One region of the Paenibacillus mucilaginosus 3016 genome, then DNA from elsewhere that is predicted to be linked to it. Evidence: riboswitches for the same ligand, from Rfam matches in the RefSeq annotation. Region 1 holds a riboswitch; each other region holds the start of a gene.
The links. Region 1 has a riboswitch for cyclic di-GMP ahead of PM3016_RS40540 (hypothetical protein). Riboswitches for the same ligand answer to the same signal wherever they lie in the genome.

Region 1 (4,325 bases):
ACGAGGTCGCCCTTCACCCGGGTTTCGCCTGTGCTGTCGATGACGGCTTCCTCGCGTTTCACCGTATCGGACACCTGACGGTTCTCCGTAACTTCACGCTTGCCGACAGCCACTTCCCCGGTAACGACCGGCTTCTTCGTCACTTCGACGCGCTCTTCCGTGACCGGAATGCGGATGACTTCGTCCTCGCCGAGCGGCGTGTTGTCCGTGCGGCCGTCCGTTACGTCGCGGCGCTCGATATACACTTCCTCGCGGCTCACCGGCACGTTGATCGTCTGCTGCTCTTCGATGACTTCCTTGCGGATGCTGACTTCGCCGGACTGCACGCGCTCCTTGTCCACCTGCAGACGCTCTTCACGCAGGCGCAGCTCACGCTCCGCTTCGGTTTCGTTCAGAGGGGCGCCCAGGTTCGAGCGGCTCAGGTCCGCCGTAGCCGTACCGTCGAGCGACTGGCCGTAGACACTGACGTTGGCCGCATCCGCGTTGCCGGCATACGGACGCTCCACTTCGCCGTCGAGGCGGTCTACCGCGTCAGCCGTCTTGTCGGCAGCGCTGCCTACCGCATCCTTCGTTTTCTCCCAGCCGCGCTCGATGGCGTCAGCCGCACGGTCGGCCGAACGGTCAATCGCGTCACCGGCGCGATCCAGCGCACTGTCCTTGTCGGCGCGGTAGGAATAATCCGTACCGTAGCGGTCGGCGTTCAGCGAGTTGTTCGAGCGGAACGTGCCGAAGGCATGCTCGTCACGAACGGCGTCGGACTCGACGAGAACCAGGATCTTGCCTTCCTGGACGTAGGCGTCATAGTCACGCGCTTCGTCTTCCGGAATGCCGAGGCCGATCAGACCGCCCACGATCCCGCCGGCACCCGCACCTACCGCCGCGCCCGTCAGCGCCGCTGCGATCGGACCTGCCGCAATCACCGGACCTACGCCAGGGATCGCCAGTGCCCCAATCCCCGCCAGCAGGCCGGTTACTCCGCCGAGCATCCCGCCGGCTGCCGCACCGGTAGCAACGCCTTCTTCGGCCTTCGAACCCGTCTCGTCCTCGATCATATCGAGTCCGCCGCGGTTTTTGCCGACAACCGAGATATCGTCTGCGCTGTACCCTTGGTCTTTCAACTGGTCAATGACGCGAATCGCTTCTTCCTCCGTATTGAATACCCCGACAATTTGCTTGCTCATTTGAATAACCTCCCATACCGTCAATTGGATTGTGGGGCCCCTCGTCCAGCAGCCCTCTCACGATTACGCTATGTATTTACCCCTGCCTGTCCGGCCTCAAACAAAAGTGAGGAACGGGAAAAGGCATAACGCGGCTATTGACGTAATATAAAATAGACAAGATAATGAAGCTAGTTCATGAAATGGAAAAAGGAGGCTGTCTCATTCCATGCAGCAGCAAACATTAACGTATTCGGACCGGGGAAGCTTAGGCCACATTCTCCGCATGTTCTCCCTGTCCCTGCTGGTGTCCTTCGTGGGCACCCTGCTCGGCGCGGTCTTCGTGCCGCCGGCCCTCGTGCCGGCCTTCATTGTGGCCGAGCTGGTAATGCTCGTGGCGGCGTTCGTGCTCCGGATGAGGGGCAGACACATCGGCTACGGGTTCCTCTACAGTTTCACGGCCATCTCCGGTGTGGCTCTGTATCCGGTCATCATGCATTATGGCGGTGTCCTTGGCGCCAACATCGTATCGGGCGCGTTCTTCGCCACTACGGTGATCTTCGGTTCGCTGGCCTGGTATGCGTACCGTTCCAAGAGCAGCTTCTCGTTCCTCGGCGGCTTCCTGTTCGCCGGCACGATCGGCCTGATCCTGATGAGCGTCATTGCAATCTTCGTTCCGATGGGGCCGGCGGTCAACCTGGTCTGGTCGACGCTCGGCATCCTGATCTTCAGCGGATGGGTGCTCTATGACGTAGCCCAGTACCGCGACGGAGTGGAGCCGGAGGAAGTGCCGCTGGCCGCACTGAACATGTACCTGAATTTCATCAACCTGTTCCTCTACATTCTGCGCTTCCTGGCGGCGATTGCCGGCTGGAACCGCGATTAGGCGGAGCCAGGTACGCTAAGCAGACAGCGGCCTCCGGAGACATCCGGCGGGCCGCTTTTTTAAGCGATAAACAAGTATAATGAAGCTTCGTAAGAGGGTCAGCAGCATTTTCCAATAGGAACAAAGTAGGATAAAAAGAGGAATTTGATGATTTGTGTCGAAAAGTATTTAGATATGCGATCGAAAAAGGCAAACCATGCGAAAGCATGGGACGCAAAGCCACGGGTCTACAGCGTTATGCGCATGACAGCCGGGCTGCTGCAGACAGCGATGGAAGGACCATAACTGGAGCTGCCTAATCATAGGTGCTCCTTTTTTGCTTGGAAGGAATGCGGGATGGCCCGCCACTCCCGGATGCTCTTCGACCAGGCCCTAACGACCGCAAATTTTCTTTGGCAGCGCGCCAAAAGGAGACTACGGCTATGAATAGCGGTGAATTACATAGAAATCCTCAGGCAAAGGGGAGAGGCGGGGGCAGGAAGAGGAAATTGTTCCTCTTCCTGGCCTGTCTGCTTCTCGCGGTGCTTGGAGCCGCCTGGGAGCTGCAGCTGGTGTATGGGATCTCCCTGTCGGCTGCGAGCCTCTTTCTCTTGACCGCCCTTCGTCTCTTCGGCCTGTGGGCGGGGCTTGCCGCGGGAGCGACGGCGGGGGCCGCAGGGCTCTGGTTCGGAGGTCCGGTCTATGAAGCCGGTGTGCTGATGCTGGAAGTGCTGTTCCTCGGACTCTTCTCCGGCAAGGGAAGAGCCAATCTGGCGCGGTGGGATTTTGTCTACTGGATTGCAGTCGGGCTGCCCTTGACCTACTGGGCCGGGACGTGGGGTATGGGGCGGGGGAAAGCCTGCTGGTGCCGATTCTGATGTTCTCGATTACAAACGGCGTATTCAATGCCCTGGCGGCGGATCTGCTCATCCGCAGTGTGCTGTACCCTGCAGGCATCGGTGCCTGCAGAGAACCGGAGGGCATTCTGTCGCTCGGTCAGCTGTTCGTCCACCTGACCCTCGGCGGACTGGTGCTTCCCTACATGCTCTATATGGTGGTAAATTCCTGGTCGTCCTACGATGCCGCGGTTCGGAGCTCCAGAGGACTTGCGGTCAATACCGCGAACAGCTTGATCCAGGAACTGAAGCAGTGGGAGCAGGAGGACCTGACCGGGGTCCGGTTGATGGGCGTGGTCCAGCTCGGGCGTCTGCAGGATCTGGTGGACAAGCATACGTCGGAAACGCTGTTCCAGATCATTATCACGAATCCGGACGGGCGCATTCTTGCAGGCAACGGCGACGGTGTGGTGTCCCGCCAGGTCTTCCGGTGGCAGGAGGAGCACAGGACCGTACCGCTTGGGGAGCGGTTCTTCCTCCGTTTGTCCCAGCCGCAGTCCGGCCGTCTCCCGGCGCAGCAGTGGCAGGAGGGCGGCTTCGTGCTCGTGCAGCAGCTTGAGCCGCTTCCGTTCCACCTGTATATTGAGGTGCCGACGTCGGCTTACCAGAGCCAGGTGTTCGGGGAATACAAGGAACAGTTCCGGTTTCTCTTCTTGTTCGTCGCCTGTATCACGCTCGTGTCCGTTTTCCTTCGGCGAGTGCTGATGCGGGCTGTCTTTCAGCTGACGGAAGCGACTACGGGACTGCCCCGGAAGCTGCAGGAAGGACAGGCCGTCGAATGGCCGAGCAGCCGGATCTCGGAGTTCCACCATCTCATCTTCAACTTCAGGGAAATGTCGCACAATCTCAGCCGCATGTTCCAGGAATCGCAGCGGATCAACGCGCGATTGGAGGAGCAGGCCGGGCAGCTGCGCAGCTCGGAAGAGAAGCTTCATCGTCTCGCTTATTACGACGCGCTGACAGGGCTGCCGAACCGCTTGTATTTCATGAGCTACCTGCGGGAGCTCATGGAGCGGGAGGATGCTGCGGAGCGTCCGGCAAGCGTACTATTCGCGGACCTCAACCGCTTCAAGCAGATCAACGACACACTCGGCCATGCGGCGGGAGACGAGCTGCTTCAGGTGGCCGCAAGCCGGTTCGTGGCGCATGCGCCGGCCGGCTCCCGGGTATTCCGGCTGGGCGGCGACGAGTTCGTCCTGGTCGCGGAGGGATCGGATGAAGCTCTGCTCCGCCGGCAGGCTGAGCGGCTCTTCGCTTCGTTCGAGGAGCCGGTCGTGCTGCAGGGAACCCCGGTCTATGTCACGACCAGTCTCGGCGTGTCCCTCTTCCCGCGGGACGGCCGGGATATGGATACGATCGTGCGGAATGCGGATATGGCGATGTACCATGCCAAGGAGCAGGGGG
Region 2 (4,325 bases), 1.9 Mb from region 1:
CCGCTTCCAGGAAGTGCCGCTGGCACACCCCCTTCTCCCCCGGTATGATAGAAGCATACCGGGCCCCAAGTGAAGAGGCCCGGCATCACTTCACAGAACCCGGGAGAACGCACTCATGATCTATCACGTTTTACATAGCAGCACCCGCGAACTTCGCATCCTCACGCCGGCCGAGGTGCTCGATATGGACACCGACGCGGCCGGACGCATCGTCATTCACGGGGCGGACGGCGAGTTCTATTATCTTCTCGCGGACGAGAGCCTGACCGCTTAAGCTCGGTCCACTATGCAAGGTCAGCTCCAAAAAGCCCCGTAATCTGCCGCAACGATGAACCGGTGCGGCAGGTCAGGGGCTTTTTGGATAGGGGCGGAAGAAGGAAAAGTGAAGGACGCGGCGGACCTGCGCCTTATCTGCTCAGACAGCCGTTACGGCAGCTTGACCTGCACCGGTGTCAGTGATTTGCGGAACGTAGCGTCCCCGAGCTGGCCGAGCGCATTCTCCCCCCAGGCCCAGAGCGTACCATCCTTTCGAAGCGCGAGATAATGGCTCTCCCCCGCTTCTACTGCGATAATGTCTCGAAGGCCTGCCCATGGTTGGGGAGTATCCCATTTCATCGTCTCCTTCGATCCCGACGCCCAAGCCGGGTTCAATCCCCAGAAATATAACGAGCCGTCCTCACTTAAAGCGAGGGTGGAAAAAGAAGTTGTGATCACCTCGGTTACGTGACTAAGCCCTTGGATTTTGACCGGCTTCCGGATCACCGGTTTATCCCGGTCGGATACAGGTTCGGTCTGAGGTCCAATCTGATTGACCACATTATTCCCCCAGCCCCATACGTCGCCATGCTTGTCTATGGCCATAAAGTGGCCCGCCTCTTCGCCTTGAGACAGCTTTACGATCCCTTCCAGCCCTTCCACCTTAGTGAATTTCTTGTCTGTGTTCAGGTTAAAGCCCTCGAACTGCTTCCACTGCCATACGGTTCCATCCTTTTTAACGATAACAAGAGAGCCAATGCCTGCCGAGATATCGACTGCATCCGACAGATCGGAAACGGGACTCGCTTCTCCCGTACCATAGGGCGGATCGATCCACATCCATACCCGGCCTTCCTTATCCAGCGCGGCGTACAGGGACATGCCGGCAGATACTTTCACGATATTGGATAACCCCGTGATCTGCTGGGGGACGGAAAACTTCGACCCTCCCTCTCCCGTCATCGGGTCGATCACCCAGTCGCAGGACCAGGTCCACACCGTCCCGTCCTCTTTCAGGATCAGATTCCGCTTCACGGAAGCCGCAACTTGTTTTGCGCCTGCGAGACTCATGATCCTCTCGGGCTTGTTGTCGTGAACGATGGTCTCCCCGCCGGTGACCTGTGCCTTATTGCCCCAATACCACAGGGACCCTGCATCATCCATGACGACATTGTGCCTGGCGGCTGAGGAGAAAAAGAAATGCGCTCCTTCCGCAGCAGGACCCGCCGCATCCTGGGCCGAAACCGGTCCTGCCGCCGTCAGCAGCAGGGAGGACAGCAGCAGGGAGGTCCCTAGTAAACGGGTACGAGAAAAGGATTTCTTCCGATAATTCATCCTAAAACACACTCCTTATTTCTATATATGGATTTAATTTCCACAAACTTTTAACGCATCTCCCCGCTCACTTGTTGCATTTTTTCTATTTTTTACCTGTTTTTCAGGGCAAAAGACTCGTTTTGTAAGGTGAAATGTATCGAAAGCAGGTCTTGGAGTCTATACAAATACGCCAGGAATCAATACAATAGAAGTATAACTTCCGACAAAGGCAAACTCCTCTAAAGGGGAGGACGCAAAGCCACGGGCCTACCGAACATCCTGTTCCACGGCTGCCGGGCTGCCGTTAGTCTAACCCAAGCGGCTGTACTGTCTGCAGGGGCAGTCCATGCGTGATCAGCGATCATCAGAATCTGCACCATTCTACCTTGGCACAAATCTTCTGATCTCGTGAGAATTTGTCCTTTTGGAGGTTACCAGCTTGAATCATTCCCTTGAAAAATTATCGGATGAAGATCTTCTGGAGGCCTATCTCCTGGCTCTCGATTTGAAACTGGAGCCCAGCTTCATCCGCTTGCTGCGGGATGAAATCGACCGCAGACAACTCCATATGGATTGATACACAAAAGGAGCATATGCAGGCAGGATGTCTACTACCCTTCAAGGATTGCTGTTAACGCGAATGAATCCCATCATCACTCAGTGGGTCAGCGGAGTGGAAGAACGCTTTCCCGGAAGGTATGATTCCGCAGAGCTGCTGCGGACGGCCGAATCCTATTTTCACCTGGTCAATGACTGGCATATCCCTTTGGAGCTTCACCCGCTCTTCCCGGTGATTCCGGCGCTCACCCGCTATCATGTATCGATGAGCACGCCGCCCACCCATCTTTTGGAGAGCTCCCATCTATGGCGTTCCATCCTGCTGGCCTCCTCCACCGAGCTGTATACGGAAGGCCTGGTTTCCGGAGACGAGCTGATCTCCGACATGCCCCGCATTCATGGGCGGATCGATGAGATCCAGTATGTGATATCCTCGGGCTTCTGGGAGCATTCCCAGCGGCAGCTCGACTCGGCCATGACCCAGATGCACAAGGAGCGGCTGCAGATGGCCGGCAAGCTGGCGGCCAGCATGGCGCACGAAATCCGCAACCCGCTGACCACGATCTCCGGGTTCCTGAAGCTGCTGACCTCGAAGATTCCGGCCGAATCGGCAGGCGCCGTGAAGCATTACGTATCGATCATTCAGGAAGAATTCAACACGATCCAGATGCACATCAACAACTTCCTGAACTTCTCTAAGAACAAAGAGCAGGAGCCCTTCCGCGAGGTCGGCATGGAAGAGCTCATTCTGGGCATTGTGAATCTGGTTGCACCGCGTCTCAGCAGCGAAGGCATCGAGCTGCTCTCCGGCGTGGAAGGCCCGAACATCCGGCTGCGCGTACAGCAGGTCGGGATGCAGCAGGTGCTGATCAATCTCATCAACAACAGCATCGATGCGGTACAGCACATGGAGCCCTCCGAGCCCAAGATGATATCCATCCACGGCTTCGAGGACCGGGATCACACCTATATACGGGTAACGGACAACGGCCCGGGCATTCCCCCGGACGTCAAGGACAAGCTCTTCTCGCCGTTCGTCACGAGCAAGACCACCGGCACCGGGCTCGGCCTTGCGATCTGCAAGCAGCTCGTAGAGCAGCACGCCGGCGTGCTCTCCTTCGACTCCCGTCCCGGCGAGACCTCCTTCACCGTCAAGCTCCGCAAAACCGGTGTCGGAGCGGTTCCCGTCAACAGTGCTTCCGTATGATACGGAGTACACCGCAAGATCAAATCGAGCCCTGGCGAGATTTTGATTCTTGTATGTGAAGCGAAGCCCGCTGCGAAGCCGGCTTTTTTGCTTTTGTCCGCGCGATGAGGCGGAACACAACCACCAAAAGACCAAGGGCCCTCGCGGTCCCTTGGTCTTTTTGGCGCTGCCTTCCGATCCCCTTCTTCCGCCCCGCCATCCGATCAGGCCTGAGGGAAGGAATTCCCTCCGCCCCAGTACACCGTGACGTGGGAGCCAAGGGCGAACCGGTCGGTGGCATGGATCTCCCACACTTCCGTGCCCGTGTCGACGTAATAGTGGTATTCACTGCCCTGGAACTGGGCGGCGGTCACCCGGCCCGGTATGCCGCCTCCGCCAGCGAAGCCCAGCATCAGCTCGCCCGGCCGGACCGGCATCACCCCGTGCTGCCGGAAGGCAGGCGGCGGCTCCTCGCAGGCCCACAGCTCCGCCGAGCCTCCCGCCCGCGGCCGGAACCCGCCCTCTTCCCAGCTGCCCTCCACCAGGTTCGCCTTCGAGACGAACCGGGCGGTGAACGGAGTCTCCGGGCGCATGTACACTTCCTCGGGAGGGCCCGCCTGCTCGATCCGCCCCTGGTTCATCACGATCACCCGGTCGGCCATGGCCAGCGCCTCTCCCTGATCGTGGGTCACGTATACGACCGCGGCCCCGCTCAGCCGGTGCGCCTCCTGGATCTCCCGGCGCATCTCCACCCGGAGCAGGGCATCGAGCGCGCTCAGCGGCTCGTCCATCAGCAGCAGCCGGGGGCGGGGCGCAATCGCGCGTCCGAGCGCCACCCGCTGCTTCTGGCCGCCGGAGAGCTGATGCGGCCGGCGGTCCGCCAGGGCCGAGAGGCCGAGCGCCTCCATCACTTCGCGGACCCGCTCCTCGCGGGAGGCCGCCGGCTCCTGATGCCGGTTGTGCCGCAGCGGAAACCGGATATGCTCGGCCACCGTCATGTGCGGCCAGA
Region 3 (4,325 bases), 1.9 Mb from region 1:
TTCGGGTGCTCCCCCTTTGAGTACCTGATGCATTACCGGCTCGAACAGGCGAAGCTGAAGCTGCTGCAGACGGACCTGTCGATCGCCCGAATCGCCGAGGAAGTGGGCTTTAACCAGCCGGCCTATTTCACCTCCTGCTTTACGAAGCAGGAAGGGGTCACCCCCCGGATGTACCGCAAGCGGTTCTCCCACGAATAAGTGGAAGGGGAGGGAGGGGATAGTAACTGCGGACTGGCCGCCGGACAGACACTCGAATATTGTTGACAGCAATATAATATCGTTATATACTAACTTACATAAAGTAACTATATGAAAATAGTAAAGGAGATGCTGTCATGATTCCGTCCTCGATGTTCCTTGCCCACGGTTCTCCCATGCTTGCGATCGAAGATACGGAGTATGCGCGTTTTTTGGGAAGGCTTGCCAAAGGCATCCGGCCCAAAGCGATTGTTATTTTTACAGCCCACTGGGAGAGCGAGATAACAACGGTATCCTCTTCCGATGAAGTGTACGAGACGATCTATGATTTCGGCGGGTTCCCGGACGAGCTCTATGAGGTTCGCTACAACGCCAGGGGATCCTCGATTGTGGCCGGCTTGGTAACGGATCGCCTGAAGGCGGCCGGCATTCCGGTCCGTCAGGATACGCAGCGGGGGCTCGACCACGGGTCCTGGACGCTGCTCCACCGGATGTATCCGGAGGCGGACATCCCGGTCGTACAGGTGTCGGTGAACCCTTACCTCGCGCCGAAGGACCAATTCCGCATCGGCGAAGCCCTTCGCGGCCTGAACCGCGAGGAGATCCTTGTGATCGGCAGCGGAGTAACGGTCCACAACCTGCGGATGCTCCGCTGGGGCCAGAGCACGCCCGAAGCATGGGCGGTCGAGTTCGATGACTGGCTGCTCGCCCGGCTGGAAGAGCAGGATTACGAGAGCCTCTTCCGCTACGCCGAGCTTGCGCCGCATGCCCGCCAGGCCGTCCCCCGGGCGGAGCACTTCGTGCCTTTCTTCATCGCACTGGGCGCAGGGGCGGAGGGCAGCGAGCCGGAAGTCATTCACCGCAGCTATGATCTGGGCACGCTGAGCTATCTCAGCTTGCAGCAGGCGTAAGGCACACCACCGCGCATACCAAAGAAGGAGCGTTTTCCCGGGGGGAGGACGCTCCTTCTTTTTTTGAAAAATAATAAACACGCATCGTCCTTAAAGGACGGTGAAGCCGTTTATCTCACCCTCCGCTCGTCTCCGAATCGGAATCGGCTGCGATCGCCGTCAGCTCGGCCACCAGGTCATCGAGCTTGTGACGCTGTTTTGCCGTTCGGTCCGATAGGTCAGGAACGCACATCCCCGTGCAAACACGGCACCGGTAACGAGTACACTGAGAGCCATGAGGGTATTCCTTATGGCGAACTGAGGCAGGATCCCGATCATCAGGAGAAAGGAATACATTTTGAGCATAAGTTTGTTGCGCGCTTGCAGGGGGGGGTTCCCGCCTTTCGATAGCTGGAATGGATAACGATCCATGCTCTTTTTGTCTGTATTGGAGGGTGGTGATGTTAGAGATAATTTCGGGTGCGGCGGTACAAGATCATGCAAGGGGTGCAGGATTGTCTTATTGCTGAATGCCGCTGCTTATAGTATGAATGAATCATTCGGGGAAAAAGGGAGCGGATGTTCATGAAACGAATGATCTATAGAGGACAGTTGGCCAAAGGCAGGGAAAGCGAGGGGCTCGCCTTCCTGCGGGACAACGAGGGAGCACGCCGGCTGGTTTCCGGCGGCAGGCTGATGACGGCGGCAGCGTTTCATTGGGAGGGCCGGCTGTTCCTGTATTATGAATGTACCGGAGCGGATGTGGCGCCGGAGGAGCTGGCGGGGGAAGCCGGCCCCTTTCTCATGGACTGGCCCGGGGGCGAAGAGCTTCGGAAATGGGTGCCGATGATTGACGTCTTTCACTTCAACGAGCCCGTCTCCCGGGAGCATTGGCTGCGCAAGGCGCCGGTGGAGCAGAGAGTGGGGCGTGTCGCCCATCTGCGGCCGGAGATGATGAGCAGCTATATCTACTATCACTACCAGCTGCAGGAGGAGCGGGCTTTCCTCGGGAACAAGTACGAGATGATCGCCATGCATGAGAACCTGCTCTTCGGGTATCAGGAATTCCCCAAGGTGGTGGAGGAACCGCTGAGCCCGCGCAAGCTCCATACCTCGGGCACCCCCGAGAACTGGGAGGATTCGCGGATGGATCTGCACTTCCAAGCCTGGCCGGACGGACACCTGTATTTTAAGCCGATCGAGACGGTGTTCGCTTATTATGCGGGGGATGAAGGAGAAGCATAGGGACAGATAGTTCATGGTACTTTTGGCATCTGTGTGCAGAGAGCTGTTCACTGCATCCGTGGAATGCAGGACTGACAAGCAAAATCAAGGTCGATATTTGTGGAAAAATGCGTATAAAGTACTATACATTTCGGGGTTCGGATGTTATAATCCTACTCAGATAGTACCTTAACGAACAAAAATAAATATCCGACAAAGGCAAAACTGGTGAAAGCCAGTGACGCAAAGCTACAGGGGCTACAGTCTTTAGGACCATGCCAGCCAGTTGCCGGTTGAAAGTAAGTTATTTGTGAAACTGCAAATAGGCTTATCCGGCTCAATGGATAAGTCTATTTTTCGTTCCGCTAAGGATATCCTTTAAACCATTTAGAGGTGATCCCGATGAAGAGAACATGGAACATTGCAGTTACTTCCCTGCTTACGATAAATCTGCTTGCCGCGGCTTCCTTTGCTGACTTTACCGCTTCGACAGCCATGGCTGCCACCGCAGTCAAATCTTCCGCCGCCACATCTTCCGTTGCCAAGACTTCGAACAAGAAGGAACAGAAGGCGGTTACGCTCAAGGAAGCGGCTCAAGCGAAAGGAAAGCATATCGGTGTAGCGACGCAGAGCTGGCTCGTTAACAAAAGCGAATATGCGGCCGTGCTCAATCAAGAGTTCGATACGATCACACCGGAGTACCAGATGAAGATGGGTGTGATTCAGAAGCAAAAAGGAATCTATAACTTCAGCGAAGCCGATGCGCTGGTGGACTTCGCGCTGAAGAACAATAAAATTGTAAGAGGCCATACGCTGGTATGGCATAGTTCCCTCCCATCCTGGGTGGAAAACGGCAAGTTTACAAGGGAAGAATGGATCGCCATTCTCAAGGACCACATCACAAAGACCGTTCAGCACTTCAAAGGCAAGGTTTACGGATGGGACGTAGTGAACGAAGCCTTCTGGCAGAACGGCCAGTACCGTCCGACCGTGTGGTACAACAATATCGGACCGGAGTACATCGAGATGGCATTCCGCTTTGCCCATGAAGTAGACCCGCAGGCGAAGCTGTACTACAACGACTTCAGCTCGGAAGTGAAGAATGAAAAGTCCGACGCGATCTACAAGATGCTGAAGGATCTGAAGAGCAAAGGGGTACCGATCGACGGAATCGGATTCCAGACGCACCTGACAATTGACGGCCTGAACTACAATGACATGAAAACCAACTTCCAGCGCTTCGCGGCACTCGGGCTCGACACCGATATTACGGAGATGGATCTCGTGACTCATACGTTCCAGGGGACGATGGAACAGAAGATGAATGCGGCCGCAGCGGTATATGGTAACGTCATGAAAGTGGCACTCAGCCTGCCGAGCTGCAAATTCTTTATCGCGTGGGGCCTGAACGACAGCCAAAGCTGGCTGAATGAGGATACCGGCTTCAGTGAGTACCCTCTGCTCTTCGACGATTCCTTCGGGAAGAAGCCGGCTTACAATGCGGTTATGGAGCAGCTCAGAAAATAATAGAACACAAGATGGGGACCGGCAAATTTTGCCGGTTTCTTTTATTATATCATCACTAAAAAGCTCCCTTGCTTATTAGGGCAGAGGGAGCTTGGCTATTCTTTCTATTCGATGAATCCAATTTTGTTTCTAAGATCTTCTTTCATTTTTCTCTTTTGCTCTGGAGTTATTCCGTGTGACAGCGTCCACGTATGGTCGTATACGGGGCTTAGTGTCATAAGCTCTTTATTCTTTTCGATATACTCCGCTGTGTTTCCAACAACACGCGCCGGGCTTCCGGCCACGATCGATCCTGCAGGCACATCTTTGGTGACGACAGCACCCGCTCCGATGATCGCGTCATTTCCGATCTTTACGTTAGGCAGGACAATCGCCCCGGCGCCAATGAATACGCGGTCGCCAATCTCGACGAGACCTATTTTGGTGTAATTGAGATGCACCTTTGTTGAAGCGTCATGGGCCAAGATATGCACACGTGGTGCAAAA
Region 4 (4,325 bases), 4.4 Mb from region 1:
GTCTCCGACCGGGCATTGATCATGCGCGCCCCCGACTTGTCATCCTGCGCCCAGGAGGGCACCAGGCCCCAGCGCAGAGCGCCGAACCGGTTCGGCGCAGCACCCGTGAAGGAGGGGTCTCCGCCGATGATTGCCGGGATATACTGCCCCGGCGCCACATTATACCGGGGCTGGTACGCCCCGGGACGGGGATCGAGCATGAACCGGAGAAGCAGCTCCTCCCATGTGACGGTGATCGTAAACCTGCCGCACATCCGTGGCACCTCCCTTTTCTCTGCCGTTGTTTATGACCTTTCTGTTTACTATAAAACGGAGGAGGAGGCAAGTAAAGCCCGCCTCCCCCTTGCCCGCTGTAAGATTAAACATACACGAAAAATCGCCTCTATGCCCTGATCCCGCTGTTTCCGGCACGCCTGCCGCTCAGGAGATTTGGCTCGAATCTTTGCGGTGAAACCGCTCGTAGCTCAGCAGCCGCTCAAATTCTCCCGCCGCCATCGGCTGACCGAACCAGTACCCCTGTGCCCCGTCACAGGCAAGCTCCCGCAGCTTCTCGAGCTGCCCGGAACGCTCCACCCCTTCGGCGATCACCTGCATGCCGCGGCCGTGAGCCAAAGAGATCAACGCTTCCAGCATGGCCTGACGGGCGGGGCATTCCCCCAGCGCGGCGATCAGCCTGCCGTCCAGCTTCAGTTCGTCCACCGGAGCCAGCTGCAGGAACCTCAGCGAAGCGGCGCCCGCGCCGAAGTCATCCAGCGACAGCCGGACGCCGAGGGCTTTGAGCTCCTTCAGTCTATCGCACAGCCGCGTGGCCCTCCCCCGGCCGATCTCTTCCGTAATCTCAAGCTGCAGCCACTCCGCCTGCATCTCCGTCTCCTTCAGCGCATGGCCTACGCCTTCAACGAAGTCTTCCTCAGCCAGCTCGCGGGCCGAGATATTCACGGACATCGTCACGGCCGGATGACCGGCATTCCTCCAGCTCCGGTGCTGACGGCAGGCCTCACGCAGCACCCAGCGTCCGATACCGGGAAGCAGCCCCGTCGCCTCCGCCCCCGCTATGAACTGTCCGGCGGGAATCAAGACGCCGTCCCGCTCCCAGCGAAGCAGCGCCTCCACTCCGAGAAGCCGGCCCGTTTGCACCGACATGACCGGCGCGTAGTGCAGCCGGAATTCGTCCTGCTGCAGGGCAAGCTTGAGCCGGGCCTCCAGCTTCGTCTGCTGCGAGAGGGACGCCTCCATCTCGGCCGTATAGAATTGAAAATGGTTCTTCCCGTTCAGCTTGGCCTGGTACATCGCCGCATCCGCATGCTTCACCAGCACATGGGCACTCGTACCGGCGGAGGGATAAAGCGCAATACCGATGCTCGGCGTCACCGTCATCTCCCTGCCGGCGTAATAAAAAGGCCGGGCCAGCGCCTCAATCATCCGCACGGCAATGCTCGAAGCTGTTCCCGGGGTCACTCCGCTGAGCATGACGATAAACTCATCGCCGCCCTGCCGGGACACCAAATCCTCTTCACGGACGCAGTGCAGCAGCCGCTCGCCCACTTCCTGAAGCAGCATATCCCCCGAGTCATGGCCGAAGGTATCGTTGATCGACTTGAAGCCATCCAGATCGAGGAACATCACCCCAATCGTCCCCCGGCTTCCTTCCGCGCGGCTCAGCGCGGAGGAGAGCTTTTCCTGAAGGTAGGAGCGGTTGTAGAGCCCCGTCAGCGGGTCGCGCAGCGCCATCTGCCGGATGTGCTCCTCCGCCTTTCTGCGGTCGGTAATATCCCGGACGAAGACGGTGAAGACCGGACGGCCGAAGCCCTCAGTCCGGGTCAGGCTGATCTCCACCGGGAAGGCCGTGCCGTCGGCACGCCATCCCGTCGTCTCGACGCGGCTGTCCAGCAGCCCGCGGATCGCTTCCACGGGCAGTGCGAAGCCGGACGGCCCCTCCCGCCCTTCCGCTTCCGTGCTCAGCCCACCGTCCCCGCTGCCTCCTGCCGGAACTTCAAGAAGATCGGTCAGGTGCAGGGTAGCAAGCTCTTCGCGGGGGTACCCGAACATTCCGCCCATCACCGGATTGCACTCCATAATGCCGCCCTGGTGATCCACCAGGAGGATGCCGTCCAGCGCCGACTCCAGCACCGCCAGTCGGAAGGCCTCGCCTTCCCGGTACCTCCGGTCCAGGAAATAGCCCCGAATCACGATGATACTTAGCAGAAAAATGATGCAGTTCGCCAGGATAATACCAAGCATTTCATCCTGATGGCCGGCGTGGCGGAACCTCTGATGGAGGTGTCCGACGGACCCGAACGTCATGGCCTCCATACTCAGGTAATGCAGGCCGGCAATCGCCCCGCCCATCATGGCGGCACCGAGCAGCCGGCGCAGATAGGAGTTCCTGCCTCCCGCAGGCTGCGAACGGAAGGACACGAACAACGCACCGAACGATCCGGCAAGTCCGATTGCCGCCCCCAGCATAAGCAGAAGCCAGTGGTAACGATCACCGCCCATCCCCATGGCCGCCATGCCGATGAAGTGCATCCCCACTACGCCGGCGAATACGATACATCCGCTGGCGAGCAGACGCCGGAGGCCGGGAGCGGGACGGCTGGCGCCAGCCAGTCCGGCCCAGGAGGCCGTAACGGCAAAACCGACGGAAAGAAGCATCAGCAAGCTGTCATAATGAATAGACAGAGAAGTTTCATAAGCCAGGATGGCTACGAAGTGCATGGCCCAGATGCCGATGCCGAGAATCACGCCCGCCAGGCCGAGGCAGAGCCTGCGAACGCGGGCCGCGGCGGCGGAGAGCCGGCGCGCCAGATCAAAGGCCGAATAGGCCGACATAAAAGCGATGAGATACGAGAGGAGAACGAGATAGACATTATAAGTTCCAGACATGATGAGCCCTCCATAACGGGTAGGATGAGGCGGCCTGAATTGTCGGAAGAGGGTCCTTGCGGGGATCCGAACCAAAATCAAAAAAGCCACCCTTCAGCAAGAGCAGCCGTCGATCTGAGCCTATCACCGGAAAGTACGGTATCTTTTCGGTAACCCAGCGGTCATTGCCTGTCAGCGGGACTGAAGGCTTTAGATCTGTGGCTTTGCGTCCCCACCTTTCGATGAGTTTGCCTTTATCGTAATCAGGTATGTATAGTTCTTTGTTACCTATAGTAGCATGAAGGCCGGGGTTAGTCTATCTCTTTTATCCTATAATTTCAATATTTTTATAGATCTTTGGAACCAGATGGAAAGTTTTATGACATCCTAAATGCATAAAGCCGCTCCCGCAAGGAGAGCAGCTTGGCCGTCTGCTTAAATGAAAAGAAATGGAGCTACACGATAAAGTTCTGATTCTCGATGTTATTCGTCACCGTCGTCGCACCGGCATTTGCGGAAGAGCTCTGCTCGGAGCCCTGCGACTTGCCGCCGCCGCCGCTCTTCATCATGGATTGAATGCGGTCCACCACCTGAGGGGCGGAATCGATCAGGCGCTCCAGCAGATGCGTCTGGTTATCGAGCGGTACGATCTTTACGCCCTGCTTGCCTACAACGAGAAAAGCGATCGGCGTAATGGACACGCCGCCGCCGCTGCCGCCGCCAAACGGAAGAGCGACCTGGGCATTGTGGGATTCGTGGCGGGTAAGCCCCGGAGGGTTAGCCTCTTCCGTGGTTACGAACTCGCTGCCCCCTGCCGCAAAACCGAAGCCTACCTTACTGATCGGCATAATTACGCTGCCGTCCGGTGTCTCTACGGGATCACCGACAATCGTATTCACGTCGACCATTTCCTTGATATTCTCCATGGCCGTTTTCATAAGACCTTGAATCGGATGTTCTGTCATCGCTGTTCCCTCCTGATCAGAAGTTGTGTAGACTGACTAGCCATTCGTTAGGCTTCCCTTGATGCTTCGGCCGTATTCCATTGCGAAGGGCCTCAAGGCCGTAAGCCGCCTCGGGCGCAGACAGCCGGGGCGGGACCGATCCATCGACTTACGATGGCAGCAGCACGTTCCGCCAAGCCTTGAGGCCTCCCTTGACCTTCAACACTCTCCAAAGCAGCTGCACGCCGGACAGAAGGATATAAGCCATCCGGATCCGGAACGTGCACATCACTTCCACCGCTATCAGAGTCTGGTTAAATGCCGGCACCACCGCGAGCCGCGGCTGTCCTTCCAGCGGAATGTAGCGGAACAAGAGCCCGAGAATCGAGGTTTTGATCCCCCAAAACGCTCCTGCGAGAAAAGCGGTCTCCGCCGCATCCCCGATGCCGACCGTCGTCTTCCAATCCATCTGCGTGCATCGGACACGGCCGAGCATATGACGCAGCCACTCGTTGA

Region 2: linked by a shared signal. The riboswitch ahead of sda (sporulation histidine kinase inhibitor Sda) and the one ahead of PM3016_RS40540 (hypothetical protein) in region 1 are both predicted to bind cyclic di-GMP.
Region 3: linked by a shared signal. The riboswitch ahead of PM3016_RS04325 (endo-1,4-beta-xylanase) and the one ahead of PM3016_RS40540 (hypothetical protein) in region 1 are both predicted to bind cyclic di-GMP.
Region 4: linked by a shared signal. The riboswitch ahead of PM3016_RS14785 (EAL domain-containing protein) and the one ahead of PM3016_RS40540 (hypothetical protein) in region 1 are both predicted to bind cyclic di-GMP.

What each region holds. Positions count from the first base shown of each region.
Region 1 is NC_016935.1:7,784,263-7,788,587, reverse strand. It holds gene PM3016_RS32315 (YsnF/AvaK domain-containing protein) at 1-1,181, opposite strand, end outside; gene PM3016_RS32310 (Bax inhibitor-1/YccA family protein) at 1,390-2,046, shown strand; cyclic di-GMP riboswitch class I at 2,225-2,309, shown strand; gene PM3016_RS40540 (hypothetical protein) at 2,469-2,903, shown strand; gene PM3016_RS32305 (putative bifunctional diguanylate cyclase/phosphodiesterase) at 2,891-4,325, shown strand, end outside.
Region 2 is NC_016935.1:5,862,765-5,867,089, forward strand. It holds gene PM3016_RS38815 (hypothetical protein) at 116-274, shown strand; gene PM3016_RS23940 (RCC1 domain-containing protein) at 427-1,590, opposite strand; cyclic di-GMP riboswitch class I at 1,791-1,878, shown strand; gene sda (sporulation histidine kinase inhibitor Sda) at 2,012-2,149, shown strand; gene PM3016_RS23945 (sensor histidine kinase) at 2,213-3,337, shown strand; gene PM3016_RS23955 (ABC transporter ATP-binding protein) at 3,541-4,325, opposite strand, start outside.
Region 3 is NC_016935.1:980,674-984,998, forward strand. It holds gene PM3016_RS04305 (helix-turn-helix transcriptional regulator) at 1-198, shown strand, start outside; gene PM3016_RS04310 (DODA-type extradiol aromatic ring-opening family dioxygenase) at 336-1,109, shown strand; gene PM3016_RS04320 (hypothetical protein) at 1,674-2,333, shown strand; cyclic di-GMP riboswitch class I at 2,521-2,606, shown strand; gene PM3016_RS04325 (endo-1,4-beta-xylanase) at 2,715-3,839, shown strand; gene PM3016_RS40660 (acyltransferase) at 3,944-4,325, opposite strand, start outside.
Region 4 is NC_016935.1:3,413,822-3,418,146, reverse strand. It holds gene PM3016_RS14790 (SOS response-associated peptidase) at 1-254, opposite strand, end outside; gene PM3016_RS14785 (EAL domain-containing protein) at 421-2,886, opposite strand; cyclic di-GMP riboswitch class I at 3,032-3,128, opposite strand; gene ytfJ (GerW family sporulation protein) at 3,321-3,830, opposite strand; gene PM3016_RS14775 (DUF2953 domain-containing protein) at 3,979-4,325, opposite strand, start outside.